Regions from separate parts of the Delftia lacustris genome, predicted to be linked through region 2. Evidence: predicted binding sites of a transcription regulator. Region 2 holds the regulator's gene; the other holds the start of a gene.

Region 1 (8,161 bases), 690 kb from region 2:
ACCTGACCACGGGCGACAGCCAACTGGGCCGCGCCGAGCCCATCGAGGACAGCGCGCGCGTCATCAGCCGCATGACCGACCTGGTGATGATCCGCACCTACGGCCAGGACAAGATCGTGCGCTTTGCCGAGTACTCGCGCGTGCCCGTCATCAACGGCCTGACCAACGAGTTCCACCCCTGCCAGATCCTGGCCGACATCTTCACCTTCATCGAGCACCGCGGCTCGATCCAGGGCAAGACTGTCGCCTGGGTCGGCGACGGCAACAACATGGCCAACACCTGGCTGCAGGCTGCCGACCTGCTGGGCTTCACCGTCCACGTCAGCACGCCGGGCGGCTACGAAGTGGACGAGAAGCTGGCCTTTGGCGGCAAGGCGCCGCGCGAGGGCTGCTACAAGGTCTTCAAGGACCCGCTGGATGCCTGCAAGGGCGCCGACCTGGTGACCACCGACGTGTGGACCAGCATGGGCTACGAGGCCGAGAACGAGGCCCGCAAGAAGGCCTTCGCCGACTGGTGCGTGGATGCCGAGATGATGGCCGCCGCGCGTGCCGACGCCCTGTTCATGCACTGCCTGCCCGCCCACCGTGGCGAGGAAGTGCAGGCCGAGGTCATCGACGGGCCGCAGTCCGTGGTCTGGGATGAGGCAGAGAACCGGATGCACGTGCAAAAGGCACTGATGGAGTACCTGCTGCTGGGCCGCCAGCCGGGCTGATCACGCCCACTCCTTTGGCCCAGGCGCATTCCCTCACACCCATGCACCTGAGCCACGAACACTCCAGACACCGCCTGCAGGCCAAGCGCCCCCAGGCGGTGTTTCCGTTGGGCGGCTGCGCATTGCGCCATCCGCACATTGCACGCCATACGCGCGTGCCCTCGTTCTTCGGGCCGCGCCGGCATTTCGCGGCCCGGGTGCGTGCGCTGTTCGTGCGCATCCACACCTTCTATCTGAAGTTCCTCCAGGGCCATACCTAGGGCCGCACCCCCTCTTCCCAGCCTTATGCGCCGCCCCGGGCACCGGGCGCGGCAAGCCTGTGCGTGCCCTGCTGTCTCCCGAAGAAGAACTTCCATGTCCGAAGCCCTGCATCCCTGCCTGAACTGCGGCGTCTGCTGCGAACACTTCCGTGTCGAATTTTCCGTCTACGAGCTGCGCTCCATGGGCGGCACCGTTCCCGATGAACTGGCCCATGAGGTCCACGGCAACCGCTGGCGCATGAACGGCACCGAGCGCCGCCCCGTGCGCTGCACGGCCCTCACGGGCCGCTGCGGCGAACAGGTGGCATGCAGCATCTACGAGCAGCGCTCATCGACCTGCCGGGAATTCGAGATGGGCACGGACCGCTGCAACGCTGCGCGCCTGGCGCATGGCCTGCCTGCGCTGGATGACGGCGCCCGCATCTGGCTGGCCGCTGCCTGAGCGTGCAACCGGCCGGCGGCCCGGCGACCGGCCTGTCGACCGACCTGGCGCTATGGCTGGCGCCTGTCCGGTGCGCAGCTGTCTCCGCCGCAGGCGCTGCAGCCGCCGCAGCCGCCCCCGTCCTTGGGCGCCAGCGACGGATGCAGCTGACCGGCCTTCAGCCGCCAACGCGCCGGCAGGTAGCGCCAGACCAGGGACACGGCCGCCACCACCACGATCACGCCCACGATGATGTTTTGCCACATGCTCAATGCCCTCCTCAGCCCGCGCCCAGCGCGAGGGCCACGCGGTAGGTGATGAAGCTGGCCAGGTAGGCCAGCGCGAACAGGTAGCCCGTCATCAGCAGCGGATAGCGCCAGCCATTGGTCTCGCGCCGCACGGCCGCCAGCGTGGAAATGCACTGGGGCGCGAACACGAACCAGGCCAGCAGCGACAGCGCCGTGGCCAGGGACCAGGTATGGGCGATCAGCGGCCCCAGCTGCTCGGCCATGGCCTCGTCGCTGGCAGCGGACAGTGCATAGACCGTGCCCATGGCACTGACGGCCACTTCGCGCGCGGCCATGCCGGGCACCAGGGCGATGGCGATCTGCCAGTTGAAGCCGATCGGCGCCAGCACCACCTCCAGCCAGCCGCCGATGCGGCCTGCAAAGCTGTAGCGGATGGCCGCTTCGGTGACGCCATCGGGCGGCGCCGGGTAGCTGGCCAGGAACCACAGCACGATGCTCACGGTCAGGATGATGCCGCCGACGCGGCGCAGGAAGATCATGGCGCGCTCGTACAGGCCCAGGGCCAGGCTGCGCGGGCTGGGCCAGCGGTAGGAGGGCAGCTCCATCAGCAGCGGCGTGGGGCCGGCGCTGCGGCCCACCAGCTTGGCCACGCCGGCCACGGCCATGGCGCTGGCGATGCCGGCCACGTACAGCGCAAACAGCACCAGGCCCTGCAAATTGAAGATGCCGCCCACCGTGCGCTCGGGAATGAAGGCGCTGATCAGCAGCGCATAGACCGGCAGGCGCGCCGAGCAGGTCATCAGCGGCGCGATCATGATGGTCACCAGGCGGTCGCGCCAGCTGGTGATGGAGCGCGTGGCCATGATGCCGGGCACGGCGCAGGCGAAGCTGGACAGCAGCGGAATGAAGGAGCGGCCCGACAGGCCGACCTTGCCCATGATGCGGTCCAGCAAAAAGGCGGCACGCGGCAGGTAGCCCGAATCCTCGAGTGCAAGGATGAACAGGAACAGGATCAGGATCTGCGGCAGGAAGACCAGCACGGCGCCCGTGCCGGCGATCACGCCATCGGCCAGCAGGCTGCGCAGCGCGCCTTCGGGCATGTGCTCGTTGACCAGGGCCGAGACGGCCGAAACGCCGCCCTCGATGCCATCCATCAGCGGCTGTGCCCAGCTGAACACGGCCTGGAACATCAGGAACAGCGTGGCCGCCAGCAGCAGCATGCCCCACAGCGGGTGCAGCACCACGGCGTCGATGCGGTCGTCGCGCCGGGTGTCCACCACGGGCTCCTTGACGCAGTCGGCCATGATGCGGGCCACCTGCTGGTGCAGGGCCAGCACCTGCTCGCGCGCATCGCCCGGGCGGGCCGAGGCCTGCAGCTGCGGCGCCGCCAGGGCGCGGGCTTCGGGGCCGTCCAGCCATTGCAGCAGTTCGCGCGCGCCGTCCTGGCGCACGCCCACCGTGGACAGCACGGGCATGCCCAGGGCGCGTGACAGCGCCTCGCGGTCGATATCGATGCCCTGGCGCCTGGCCATGTCGCTCATGTTGAGCACCAGCAGCATGGGCAGGCCCAGGCGCTGGGCCTCCAGCACCAGGCGCAGGTTCAGGCGCAGATGGGTGGCGTCGGTGACGCAGACCAGCAGTTCGGGCGGCGCCTCGCGCGCATGGCGACCCGAGACGATGTCGCGCGTGATGCGCTCATCCTCGCTGTGCGCATGCAGGCTGTAGGTGCCCGGCAGGTCCAGCACGCGCACGCGCCGGCCGCTGGCCGTGCTCAGCCAGCCTTCCTTGCGCTCCACGGTCACGCCCGCGTAGTTGGCCACCTTCTGGCGTGCGCCGGTCAGCAGGTTGAACAGCGCCGTCTTGCCGCAGTTGGGGTTGCCCAGCAAGGCCAGGCGCAGTGCGGAATCACCGCTGCCGCCGCCGCCCTGGGCAGGCTGCAGCGGCTGGATGAGTTTGGGAGAGGACGACGCGCTCATGCCACCGCCTCCGGCGCCACGCGCACCAGGGCCGCCTCATGGCGGCGCAAAGCGAACGTGGTCTGGCCCACGCGCACGGCCAGCGGGTCGTCGCCCGGAAAGCCCGCGGCCAGGATGCGCACGGGCTCGCCGGGCAGAAAGCCGATCTCCATGAGCCGCAGCAGCAGTTCCTGCTCGCTGGCATCGCGTGCGGCATGGAGCTCGACCACGCGCGCCGATACCTGGCGGGGCAGGGCATCAAGGGTGATGGCCGTGGTGGCAGCAACGGCGGCAGAGGAGGACATGGGAGGCGCGGACAGCGTGGACGGAGCCGCAGCGTCCGTCGCGGGGTTCATCGAATGCATGGCGTGTTGTATCAATTGATTTTTATTCTCATTTTGATTTTGATCGAACCCGGGCGGCGGGACCGCGCATGGTATCGGAGTGCGGGACAGGGTTTTGCGTTCCCGGCTTTGCCCCCTGGCGGGCCCAGGCGGGCGGCGCGCGGCACAATGGCGGCCGACGCCGACACGGCCTTTGCGCACTCCCCTCCCCACGCCATGACCCATCCCTGCCTGAGCTGCGGCGCCTGCTGCGCATCGTTTCGCGTGGACTTTTCCGTGCACGAGTCGCAGGCGCAGGGCGGCCGCGTGCCAGCCGGGCTGGCCGAGGAAGTCACCGACCACACCTGCCGCATGCGCGGAACCGACTGGGCGCGTCCCCGCTGCGCGGCCCTGGTCGGCAAGGTGGGCGAGAAGGCCCATTGCGGCATCTATGAATGGCGCCCCTCGCCCTGCCGCGAGTTCGCCGCCGGCAGCGATGCCTGCAACCGCGTGCGCGTGCGCCATGGCATGCAGGCGCTGGACAGCGGCCTGCTCTAGCAGCCTGCCAGGCGCCACCAGCCGTCATTCCACCGGCAGCCCCGCCAGCTGTCCCTTGAATTCCTGCAGCGAGAAATGCGTGTGCACCTGGCGCACGCCGGGCAGCCGGTGCAGGCGGCTGAGCAGCAGATCGGAATAGGCGTCGAGATCGCGCGCCACGACGACCAGCAGGAAGTCCTCCGGCCCCGAGATGCCATGGAACATCACGACCTCGGGAATGGCGCAGACCGCTTCCTGGAAATGGCGCGAGGACTCCTCGTTCTGGTGGTCTATGCCCACCATCACGAAGGCCAGCACGCCAAAACCTATGGCGCGCCGGCTCAGCGCGGCGTGGTAGCCGGTGATCACGCCCTCGTCCTCCAGCCGCTTGATGCGCCGCCATGACGGTGACTGCGACAAATGCACACGCTGCGCCAGCTCACCCGAGGTCAGCCGCGCGTTGTCCTGCAGGGCGCGGATCAGCAGCCGGTCCGTTCTGTCGATGTCGATTGGCATAAACCACCTATGAATTCATGTTTCACAGAATAACTTATCCAAGATCAAGTCGATTTAGGGATAACTACTAAACGTCCCGCGAAGGCCGTCCATAGCATCCGCCTCCGAAGCCCCCCACAGCAACGGAGACAACAACCCATGCCAGCCTTCGAAGACATCGTCCAGCGCGAAGCCGGACTCCAACAGCAGCTGTCCGCCGGACAGATGACCATGATCGCCATCGGCGGTGCCGTCGGCACCGGCCTGTTCCTGGGCAGCGGCTTTGCCATCGGCTTTGCCGGGCCCAGCGTGCTGATCAGCTATGCCATCGGCGCAGTGATCTCGCTGCTGCTCATGGGCTGCCTGGCCGAGATGACGGTGGCCCACCCGACCTCGGGCTCGTTCGGCGCCTATGCCGAGCACTACATCAGCCCGATGGCCGGCTTCATGGTCCGCTATGCCTACTGGGCCTGCGTGGTGCTGGCCGTGGGCACCGAGGTGACGGCCGTGGGCCTGTACATGGGCTACTGGTTCCCCGAGGTGCCGCGCTGGGCCTGGGTGGTGATCTTCTCGGGCGCGCTCATCGGCGTGAACATGATGAGCGTCAAGGCCTTCGGCGCCGTGGAGTACAGCTTCTCCATGATCAAGATCATCGCCATCGCGGCCTTCATCGTGGTCGGCGCCTGGGTGGTGTTCGGCGCCCGTCCGGACGGCGTGGGCTTTGCCAACTACGTCAACAACGGCGGCTTCTTTCCCAACGGCCTGTGGGGGACCTGGGTGGGCGTGATCATCGCCATCTTCAGCTACCTGAGCATCGAGATGATCGCGGTGGCCGCCGGCGAGGCCAAGGACCCGCAGCGCGCCGTCACCAGCGCCTTCCGCTCCACCATGGTGCGCCTGGTGGTGTTCTACCTGGCCACGATCGCGCTGATGCTGGCCATCGTGCCGTGGTCGGCCGCCGGCAAGGAGGGCAGCCCCTTCGTCAAGGTGATGGAGATCATCGGCCTGCCCGGCGCGGCCAGCGTGGTCAATTTCGTGGTGCTGGTGGCCGCCCTGTCGGCCATGAACAGCCAGCTGTACATCACCACCCGCATGATGTTCAGCCTCTCGCGCGCCGGCCATGCGCCCGCCGTGCTGGGCCGCGTGAACTCGCGCGGCGTGCCGCTGCCGGCGCTGCTGCTGTCGTGCCTGGGCATTGCCGTGGCCACCCTGTTCAACATCATCAATCCCGAGCAGTCCTTCATGCTGATGATGGCCGTGGCCATGTTCGGCGCCATGTTCACGTGGTTCATGATTTTCGTGACCCACCTGTTCTTCCGCATCCACTGGGTGCGCCAGGGCAACAAGCCGCTGGCCTTTCGCATGTGGGGCTTTCCGGTGCTGACGCTGCTGGGCGCGGCGCTGATGCTGGCCGCCCTGGTGTCCACGCTGTTCACCGACGTATTCCGCCTGACCGTGCTCACGGGCCTGCCCTTTTTGCTGCTGCTGGCCGCCGTCTACGCCATCTGGTATCGCCGGCCGGCCGGCCAGCCCTCCCCTCAGACCCCAACCCCAACCCAGACCCCAACATCCACCCAAGCCCAGGTTCCCGCACGGTGACATCCGGCCTCCCGTTTCTCTCTCTGCCTTAGACACATGACGACTCTTGCCCCCCTCGATACCGCCCGCGCCTCGATGTTCAGCCACGTCCCGCCCTACCCCGGAGATCCCATCCTGTCGCTGATGGAGGCCTTCCAGCAGGACCCACGCGCCGACAAGGTCAGCCTGAGCATCGGCCTGTATTTCGACGAGGCCGGCCGCCTGCCCGTGCTGGACTGCGTGCGCCAGGCCGGCGATGCCCTGGCCCGCGAGCAAAGCCCCAGCGGCTACCTGCCCATCGAAGGCATTGCTCCCTACCGCCAGCTGGTGCAGGACCTGGTGTTCGGCGCCGGTCATGAGGCCGTGCGCAGTCAGCGCATCGCCACCGTGCAGACCCTGGGCGGCTCGGGCGCGCTCAAGCTGGGCGCGGACTTCATCCAGCACTATTTCCCCGGCGCCGAGGTCTGGCTCAGCGATCCCACCTGGGACAACCACCTGGCCATCTTCCAGGGCGCGGGACTGCGCACCCACAGCTATCCCTACTACGACGCGGCCACGGGCAGCCTGCGCTTCGACGCCATGCTGCAGACGCTGCGCGAACTGCCCTCGGGCAGCGTGGTGCTGCTGCATGCCAGCTGCCACAACCCCACGGGCGTGGACCTGTCGCGCGAGCAGTGGCAGCAACTGATCCCGGTGATCGTGGAGCGCGGCCTGATCCCCTTCGTGGACATGGCCTACCAGGGCTTTGGCGATGGGCTCGATGAAGACGCCTGGTCCGTGCGCGCCCTGGCCGACGCGGGCGCCCAGGCCTTCGTGGCCAATTCGTTTTCCAAGAACTTCTCGCTGTATGGCGAACGCGTGGGCGGCCTCAGCGTGGTCTGCAACGACGCGTCCACGGCCGGCAATGTGCTGGGCCAGCTCAAGGCCACGGTGCGCAGCAACTATTCCTCGCCACCCACCCGTGGCGCGCGCCTGGTGCAGCAGGTGCTGGCGTCGCCCGAACTTAGCGCCCAATGGGCGCAGGAGCTGGCGCAGATGCGCGGCCGCATCAAGGACATGCGCGCCCAGCTGCACGGCGCGCTGCATGAACGCTTTGGCGAGCGGCGCGACTTCGGCTTCCTGCTGACCCAGCGCGGCATGTTCAGCTACACAGGCATCACCGAGCCCCAGGTCCACCGCCTGCGCGACGAGCATGGCGTGTACCTGATCCGCTCGGGCCGCATGTGCATGTCGGGCCTGTCCGGCGCCAACGTGCAGTACGTGGCCGACGCCATTGCCACGGTGCTGGAGTCGCCGCAATGAGCGGCTGCCCCGTCCATGGCGGCCTGACCGAGCGCATCGTCGCCGAGGAAAGGGCGCAGCTGGATTTCAGCCAGTCCATGAGCTATGGCGACTACCTGCAGCTGGACGCCATCCTGGGCGCACAGCAACTGCTGTCGCCCACGCATGACGAGTTGCTGTTCATCATCCAGCACCAGACCAGCGAGCTGTGGATGAAGCTCATGCTGCACGAGCTGGGCGCCGCCACGGCCGCCGTGGCGGCCGACCGCCATGCAGATGCCTTCAAGATGCTGGCCCGCGTGAGCCGCATCATGGAGCAGCTGGTAGGCGCCTGGTCCGTGCTGGCCACC
Region 2 (8,161 bases):
AGTGGCCGATCGACCTGCTGATCGCCGTGACCTGGGTCTCGTATGCCATCGTGTTCTTCGGAACCATCGGCATCCGCAAGGTCCGTCACATCTATGTGGCCAACTGGTTCTTCGGCGCCTTCATCATCGCCGTGGCGCTGCTGCACATCGTCAACAGCGCGGCCATTCCGGCCGGCTGGATGAAGAGCTACTCGGCCTACGCCGGCGTGCAGGACGCCATGGTGCAGTGGTGGTACGGCCATAACGCCGTGGGCTTCTTCCTGACCGCAGGCTTCCTGGGCATGATGTATTACTTCATTCCCAAGCAGGCTGGCCGTCCGGTCTACAGCTACCGCCTGTCCATCGTCCACTTCTGGGCGCTGATCTTCACCTACATGTGGGCGGGTCCTCACCACCTGCACTACACCGCGCTGCCCGACTGGACGCAGTCCGTGGGCATGGTGTTCTCGCTGATCCTGCTGGCTCCCAGCTGGGGCGGCATGATCAACGGCGTGATGACGCTGTCGGGCGCATGGCACAAGCTGCGCGACGATCCCATCCTGCGCTTCCTGATCGTGTCGCTGTCGTTCTACGGCATGTCCACGTTCGAGGGTCCGATGATGTCCATCAAGACCGTCAACGCGCTGTCGCACTACACGGACTGGACCGTGGGCCACGTTCACTCGGGCGCCCTCGGCTGGGTGGGCCTGATCACCATGGGCTCGCTGTACTACCTGATCCCGCGCCTGTTCGGCAAGACCAAGATGCACTCGGTGGGCGCCATCGAGCTGCACTTCTGGATGGCCACCATCGGCATCGTGCTGTACATCGCCGCGATGTGGATCGCCGGTGTGATGCAGGGCCTGATGTGGCGCGCCGTCAATCCCGATGGCACGCTGACCTACACCTTCGTCGAAAGCGTCAAGGCCAGCTATCCGTTCTACGTGATCCGCGTGGCCGGTGGCCTGCTGTACCTGGGCGGCATGCTGGTCATGCTGTGGAACACCTGGAAGACCGCGATCTCCGGCCGTTCCGTGAAGGTGGCCGTGCCTGCCGTCGTGGCCCACGCCTGAGCGTCTAGGAGCATTACTCATGTCCGATCACAACCATAGCGCTCCCAAGAGCTTTTCCCACGAGAAGGTGGAAACCAACAATTTCCTGCTGATCGTGCTGACCCTGCTGGTGGTCGCCGTCGGCGGCCTGGTGGAAATCGTTCCGCTGTTCTTCCAGAAGTCGACCACGGAAGCGGTGGCGGGCCTCAAGCCCTACACGCCGCTGCAGCTCATGGGCCGCGACGTCTATCTGCGCGAGGGCTGCTACAACTGCCACTCGCAGATGATCCGCCCCTTCCGCGCCGAGACCATGCGCTACGGCCACTACTCGGTGGCGGGCGAGTTCGTCTACGACCACCCCTTCCAGTGGGGTTCCAAGCGCACCGGTCCCGACCTGCACCGCGTGGGCGGCAAGTACAGCGACGAATGGCACCGCATCCACCTGAACAACCCGCGCGACGTGGTGCCCGAGTCCAACATGCCTGCCTACTCCTGGCTGGAGAAGAACAAGGTGGATGACACCGTGGTCGCCCAGCACATGAGCGCGCTGCGCAAGGTCGGCGTGCCCTACAGCGACGAGGAAATCAGCGGCGCCGCCGAGCAGGTCAAGGGCAAGACGGAAATGGACGCCGTCATCGCCTACCTGCAGGTGCTGGGCCGTTCGGTCAAGTAAAGGAGAGCGACATGGACATCACCACCATGCGCATCGTGGCCACGCTGGCCTCTCTGGCCTGCTTCATCGGTATCTGGTGGTGGGCGTTCGCCCGCCGCAACCAGGCCCGTTTCGAAGAGGCCGCCCAGCTGCCGTTCGAGCAAGACTGAGTCCCTCCACCAGAACGAGAACTTCCCATGAGCGATTTCGTAAACAACTTCTGGTCGATCTATGTCACGGCGATCACGCTGGGCGGCATCATCGGCTGCCTGCTGCTGCTGTATCTCACCGCACGCAAGAAGGTGGTCCCCTCGGCCGACAACACCACGGGCCACGTCTGGGACGAGGACCTGCGCGAGCTGAACAACCCCATGCCCAAGTGGTGGATGTGGCTGTTCATCATCACCTCGGTGTTCGGCTTCGCCTACCTGGCGGCCTATCCGGGCCTGGGCTCGTTCGCGGGCAAGCTGGGCTGGACGCAGCTGGGCGCCTATGAAAACGAGATGGCCAAGGCCCGCGCGGACCTGGAGCCGCTGTACGCCAAGTTCACGAGCATGAGCACCGAAGACATGGCCAAGGACCCCCAGGCCATGGCCATCGGCGAGCGCCTGTTCATGAACAACTGCGCGCAGTGCCACGGCTCGGATGCACGCGGCGGCAAGAGCTTCCCCAACCTGACCGATGGCGACTGGCTGCATGGCGGCACGCCCGACAAGATCAGGGAAACCATCACGGCGGGCCGCATCGGCATCATGCCGCCCATGGCCGCTGCCGTCGGCACGCCCGACGATGTGCGCAACCTCTCGCACTATGTGCTGAGCCTGTCGGGCAGCCCGCACGACTCGCTCAAGGCTTCGCTGGGCAAGTCCAAGTTCACGGCCTGCGCCGCCTGCCATGGCATGGACGGCAAGGGCAACCAGGCCCTGGGCGCTCCCAACCTGACCGATGACATCTGGCTGCACGGCTGGGGCGAGGCCGCCATCACGGCCATGATCAACAACGGCAAGCACAACGAGATGCCTGCCCAGAAGGACAAGCTGACCGAGGCGCAGATCGCGGTGCTTGCCTCCTATGTCTGGGGCATGTCGCACAAAGACGGCGCAGTCCGTCAATAAGGACAGGGGGCGGCGCTGCGGCGCCGCCTTTTTGCCTTTTTGAGTTTTCAGATATTCCAAAAAACCAAGGAACCCACCATGAAGCCCGAGAACGGGGATGATGCCGGGAAGCCTCCCCGCAAAGTCATTCCGATCACGCCTGCCGACCCGGACCCGGGCCAGCTGGTGTCGATGTTCGAGTCCGAGAAGAAGGTCTACCCGCGCTCCATCAGCGGTGTCTTCGCACGCTGGCGATGGGCTCTGGTGTTTCTCACCCAACTGGTTTTCTATGGCCTGCCCTGGCTGGAATGGGGGCAGCGCCAGATGGTGCTGTTCGACCTGGGTGCGCGGCGCTTTTACCTGTTCGGGCTGGTGCTGTACCCGCAGGATTTCATCTACCTGGCGGGCCTGCTGATCATCTCGGCGCTGGCGCTGTTCCTGTTCACGGCCGTGGCCGGTCGCCTGTGGTGCGGCTTTTCCTGCCCGCAGACGGTCTACACCGAAATCTTCATGTGGGTGGAGCGCAAGGTCGAGGGCGACCGCAGCGCGCGCATGCGCCTGGACAAGAACGGCTGGACCTTTGAAAAGCTCTGGAAGAAGTCGCTCAAGCAGTTGCTGTGGATTGCCATTGCCCTGTGGACCGGCTTCACCTTCGTGGGCTACTTCGTGCCCATCCGCGAGCTGGGCGGCGAGCTGCTGGCGCTGCAGGGCAGCTGGCAGGTTTTCTGGGTGCTGTTCTACGGCTTCGCCACCTATGGCAACGCCGGCTACATGCGCGAGCAGGTCTGCAAGTACATGTGCCCCTATGCGCGCTTTCAGAGCGCCATGTTCGACCGCGACACCATGATCGTCAGCTACGACACGGGCCGGGGCGAGCCGCGCGCGCCGCGCACCAAGAAGGTGGACTACAAGGCCCAGGGCCTGGGCGACTGTATCGACTGCAAGATGTGCGTACAGGTCTGCCCCGTGGGCATCGACATCCGCAACGGCCTGCAGTACGAATGCATAGGCTGCGGTCTGTGCATAGACGCCTGCAATTCCATCATGGACAAGATGGAGTATCCGCGCGGCCTCATCCGGCTGACCACGCAGAACGCCATGGCCGGCCTGTGGCGGCGGGCCCAGGTGCTGCGCCGCATCTTCCGTCCGCGCGTGCTGGTCTACTCGGCCGTGCTGATCGGCCTGAGCATGGCCATGATCGTGAGCCTGGCGCTGCGCCAGTCGGTCAAGGTCGACGTGATACGCGACCGGGCGTCGCTGTCGCGCATCGTCGCGGGCGGCAAGCTGGAAAATGTCTACCGCCTGCAGATCATGAATGCCACCGAGCAGGCCCAGCGCTACCGCATCAGCGCCCATGGCCTCGACGGGCTGGAGCTGGCGTCCGAGCAGGAGGTCGAGGTCGGCCCGGCCGAGACGCGCGGCATTGCGGCGCGGCTGCAGATTCCCTACGGTTCCGCCGAGCCGGGCTCGCACACCGTATTCTTCGATATCGATGCCGTGCATTCAGGCGCGGGACGCGCGTCCGAAAAGGCCGTCTTCCTGGTGCCCCGGTGATATGTCTGGCCGGCACCGCCCAGGCTGCGCCGGCTGTTTGAAAGAAAGAGGTTATCCATGTCTTCCAGTCCCGCAGTCTCCGCGCCCGCCACGGCCCCTTCGCATCCGGACGCCGGCAAGCCCTGGTGGAAGTTCGCCCATGTCTGGCTCGTGGTGGCCGGCCCGGCCGCCGTCGTGGTGGCCGGCGTGGTCACGGCCGTCATTGCGATCAATGGCGCCGATCCCGTGATCGATCCTGACTATTACCGCAATGGCATCACCATCAACGAGCGTGCCGATGGCGTGCGCGAAGTGCCCAAGAGCCTGGCGCCCGCGGTCACCGGCCGCAACCACGCGGCCACGCCCGCGCAGGACCATCCCACGGACCGCTGAACGCAGGAAAATGCCGTGCACAAGGCCGCAGTCGCGGCCTTTTTTGTATGGTGGATGGCATCTCCAGCATGCGCGAGGGCCAAGGGTTTCCTACAGGCAGTGCAGGGTGCGCAGGGCTTGGCACGGTGCGAGGGCGGCGCGCACAATGAAAGCCAACCCTCGACAGCTCAAGGAGATCGCTGATGTTGGCCCAACGCTGGATGTGGATTGCCTGGCCGGCCTTTCTGGCCGCCGCCGTGATGGAGATGCTGGTATTCGCCTTCGTGGACCCGCTGGAGCTGCACTGGCTCGGCGACCTGGGCTGGTCGCGGCAGGGAATCTACACGCTGGCCTTCTTCGCCTTCTGGGGCGTGACCATGCTGTCCAGCCTCATGACCACCATGCTGGGACGCTCCACGCACGATCTCAACGACGGCGTGGTCTCCGAGCCGGACCCAAATCTGGCCATGCAGGGCCTGGGGCGCGATTGAACCTGCGTGCACTGCAATGGCAATGAACAAGGCCCGCGATCGCGGGCCTTGTTCATTGCCGGGGGGCGGGGCCTTGCGGCCTCACTGGCACTGCTGGCTGTTGACGATGCGCTTGAGCGCGTCCGTGTCCAGGATGCGCAGATGGCGCTGGCGCACCTCGATGATGTTTTCCTCGGCAAACTTCGAGAAGGTGCGGCTCACCGTCTCCAGCTTCAGGCCCAGGTAGCTGCCGATTTCCTCGCGCGTCATGCGCAGCACCAGTTCCGACTTGGAAAAGCCCCGGGCGTGCAGGCGCTGCACCAGGTTGAGCACGAAGGCGGCCAGGCGCTCCTCGGCACGCATGCTGCCCAGCAGCAGCATCACGCCATGCTCGCGCACGATCTCGCGGCTCATGACCTTGTGCACATGGTTTTGCAGGGCCGTGACCTCGCGCGACAGGTCCTCCAGCTTGTCGAAGGGCATGACGCAGACCTCGGCGTCTTCCAGCGCGACCGCATCGCAGGTGTGGTGGTCGTTGACGATGCCATCCAGGCCGATGATCTCGCCGGCCATCTGAAAGCCCGTGACCTGGTCGCGCCCGTCCTCGGTGGCCACGCAGGTCTTGAAGAAGCCCGTGCGGATGGCGTACAGCGAGGTGAAGGACTCACCGTTGCGAAACAGCAGGCCGCCGCGCTTGACCTTGCGGCGCGTGGCCACGATGTCGTCGATGCGCTGCATCTGCTCGGCATCCAGGCCCATGGGCATGCACAGCTCGCGCAGGTTGCAATTGGAACAGGATGCTTTGATGGTCTGAAGGTTCATGGAGTAAACATCAGCGGCGCAGCAGTGCGCCGGCGGTGACCTCGTGGATGGCGATGAGTTGGATCAAATTGTCGCAGCACTGCCGCGAACAACTCTTGATATGAGTCAAGGACGCGGCCAATGGGCTGCGGCACAGTGGACGACATTAGAGGAAAAAACCCATGACCGCTGTCACCCCAGAGCTGCTGCGTCGCTTCGACGTACCGGGGCCCCGATACACCTCGTTCCCCACGGCCGATCGTTTCGTGGAGGCTTTCGGTGCTGAAGACTATATCCTGGCACTTGAGCACCGCAAATCGAGTACCGCAGCGCGGGCCATGCCTTTGTCGCTGTATGTGCATGTGCCGTTCTGCGAGTCGCTGTGCTACTACTGCGCCTGCAACAAGATCGTGACGCGCCACCACGATCGCGCGGCCGTCTACCTGGACTACCTGGCGCGCGAGATGGCCTTGCACACGGCCCATTGCGGCAAGGGCCAGGCCGTCAGCCAGCTGCACCTGGGCGGCGGCACGCCCACCTTCTTCTCGGACGATGAACTGCGCACGCTGATGGCCCTGCTGCGCGAGCATTTCAAGCTGGAGCCGGGCGGCGAATACTCCATCGAGGTCGATCCGCGCACCGTCAGCGTCGAACGCCTGGCCGTGCTCAAGGAGCTGGGCTTCAACCGCCTGAGCTTCGGCGTGCAGGACTTCGACGAGCAGGTGCAGATCGCCGTGCACCGCGTGCAGCCGGCCGAGCAGGTGTTCGCGCTGGTGGCGGCCGCACGGCAGCTGGGCTTTGCCTCCATCAACGTGGACCTGATCTACGGCCTGCCCAAGCAGACGCCCGAGTCCTTCGAGCGCACGCTGGCCCAGGTCAATGCGCTGCGGCCCGACCGTATCGCGCTCTATGCCTATGCCCACCTGCCCGAGCGCTTCAAGCCGCAGCGGCGCATCGCGGCCGAGGACCTGCCCCAGGGCGCCGACAAGCTGGCCATGCTCTCGCGCTCCATCGCGGCCTTCATGGAGGGCGGCTATGTCTACGTGGGCATGGACCACTTCGCCTTGCCCGAGGACGCGCTGGCCGTGGCCAAGCGCCAGGGCCGGCTGCATCGCAACTTCCAGGGCTACAGCACCCAGCCCGACTGCGACCTGATTGCGCTGGGCGTGTCGGCCATCGGCAAGGTGGGGGCCAGCTACAGCCAGAACGCCAAGACGCTGGAGGAGTACTACGACGCCATCGACGCCGGCCACCTGCCCGTGGTGCGCGGCCTGGCACTGTCGCGCGATGATCTGGTGCGGCGCGCCGTCATCATGGCCATCATGTGCCAGGGCGCCGTGCTGTTCGAGCCCATGGAGCAGGCCTGGCTGCTGGGCTTTCGCGAGTACTTCGCCCCCGAGCTGGCGGCGCTTCAGGACCTGCAGGCCAAGGGGCTGGTGCAGATCAGCGACGAGGGATTCCAGGTCACGCCCATGGGCTGGTACTTCGTGCGTGGCGTGGCCATGCTGTTTGACCGATATCTGCAGGCCGACAAGAACCGGGCGCGGTTTTCGAGGATCATCTAGGCCCCATGCTGTTGTCGCTGCTCTGGACCGCTTTGATCATGGGGCTCGTCGGCGGGCCCCATTGCCTTGCCATGTGCGCCGCGCCCTGCAGCGTGGTCACGGGCGGGGCGGGGCAGGGCACGGTACAGGGTGGTGGGCAGGTGGTCGCCGTCCATGGACTGCAAAGCCGGCTGTGGCTGCGCACGGCGCTGTTCCATGGCGGGCGGCTGGCCGGCTATGCCAGCCTGGGCGCTGCCTCGGCGCTGGCCATGGAAAGCCTGTCCTGGCTCACCAGCCAGACCACGGCGCTGCAGCCGTTCTGGACGCTGACCCATGTCGCCGTGATGGCCTGGGGCCTGGCCATGATGGTGCAGGCCCGCCAGCCCGCCTGGCTGGAGTCTGCGGGCCGCGCCGCCTGGCGGCGCGTGCAGCCCTGGGTGTCCGCCCCTGGCGGCACGCTGGCGGCGGGCTATGCCTGGGCGCTCATGCCCTGCGGACTGCTGTATTCGGCCGTGCTGGTCGCCGCGCTCAGCGGTGGCCCCTTGCAGGGCGCATCGGCCATGGCGGCCTTTGGCGTGGGCAGCGGGCTGTGGCTGGTGGCCGGCCCCTGGCTGTGGCGGCTGGGCCGCCAGCGCCTGAACGGCCTGCGTGCCGAATGGGGCAC

What was found. The regulator FNR, encoded in region 2, switches genes on or off when oxygen is low (the NO sensors DNR and NnrR bind a similar motif). The targets are predictions, from matches to a motif close to TTGATNNNNATCAA.
Region 1: a site for FNR is predicted at 3,996-4,009, ahead of U6958_RS26300 (FeoA family protein). Genes of this name have one in related genera too.

Annotation. Positions count from the first base shown of each region.
Region 1 covers NZ_CP141274.1:5,421,867-5,430,027, forward strand. The annotation lists gene argF (ornithine carbamoyltransferase) at 1-713, shown strand, start outside; gene U6958_RS26280 (hypothetical protein) at 755-973, shown strand; gene U6958_RS26285 (YkgJ family cysteine cluster protein) at 1,068-1,415, shown strand; gene U6958_RS26290 (hypothetical protein) at 1,466-1,660, opposite strand; gene U6958_RS26295 (ferrous iron transporter B) at 1,675-3,618, opposite strand; gene U6958_RS26300 (FeoA family protein) at 3,615-3,962, opposite strand; gene U6958_RS26305 (YkgJ family cysteine cluster protein) at 4,158-4,478, shown strand; gene U6958_RS26310 (Lrp/AsnC family transcriptional regulator) at 4,503-4,973, opposite strand; gene U6958_RS26315 (amino acid permease) at 5,112-6,551, shown strand; gene U6958_RS26320 (amino acid aminotransferase) at 6,627-7,832, shown strand; gene kynA (tryptophan 2,3-dioxygenase) at 7,829-8,161, shown strand, end outside.
Region 2 covers NZ_CP141274.1:4,727,491-4,735,651, reverse strand. The annotation lists gene ccoN (cytochrome-c oxidase, cbb3-type subunit I) at 1-1,052, shown strand, start outside; gene ccoO (cytochrome-c oxidase, cbb3-type subunit II) at 1,072-1,704, shown strand; gene U6958_RS23050 (cbb3-type cytochrome c oxidase subunit 3) at 1,716-1,853, shown strand; gene ccoP (cytochrome-c oxidase, cbb3-type subunit III) at 1,881-2,798, shown strand; gene ccoG (cytochrome c oxidase accessory protein CcoG) at 2,877-4,331, shown strand; gene U6958_RS23035 (FixH family protein) at 4,389-4,703, shown strand; gene U6958_RS23030 (hypothetical protein) at 4,886-5,173, shown strand; gene fnr (fumarate/nitrate reduction transcriptional regulator Fnr) at 5,255-5,974, opposite strand; gene hemN (oxygen-independent coproporphyrinogen III oxidase) at 6,136-7,518, shown strand; gene U6958_RS23015 (sulfite exporter TauE/SafE family protein) at 7,524-8,161, shown strand, end outside.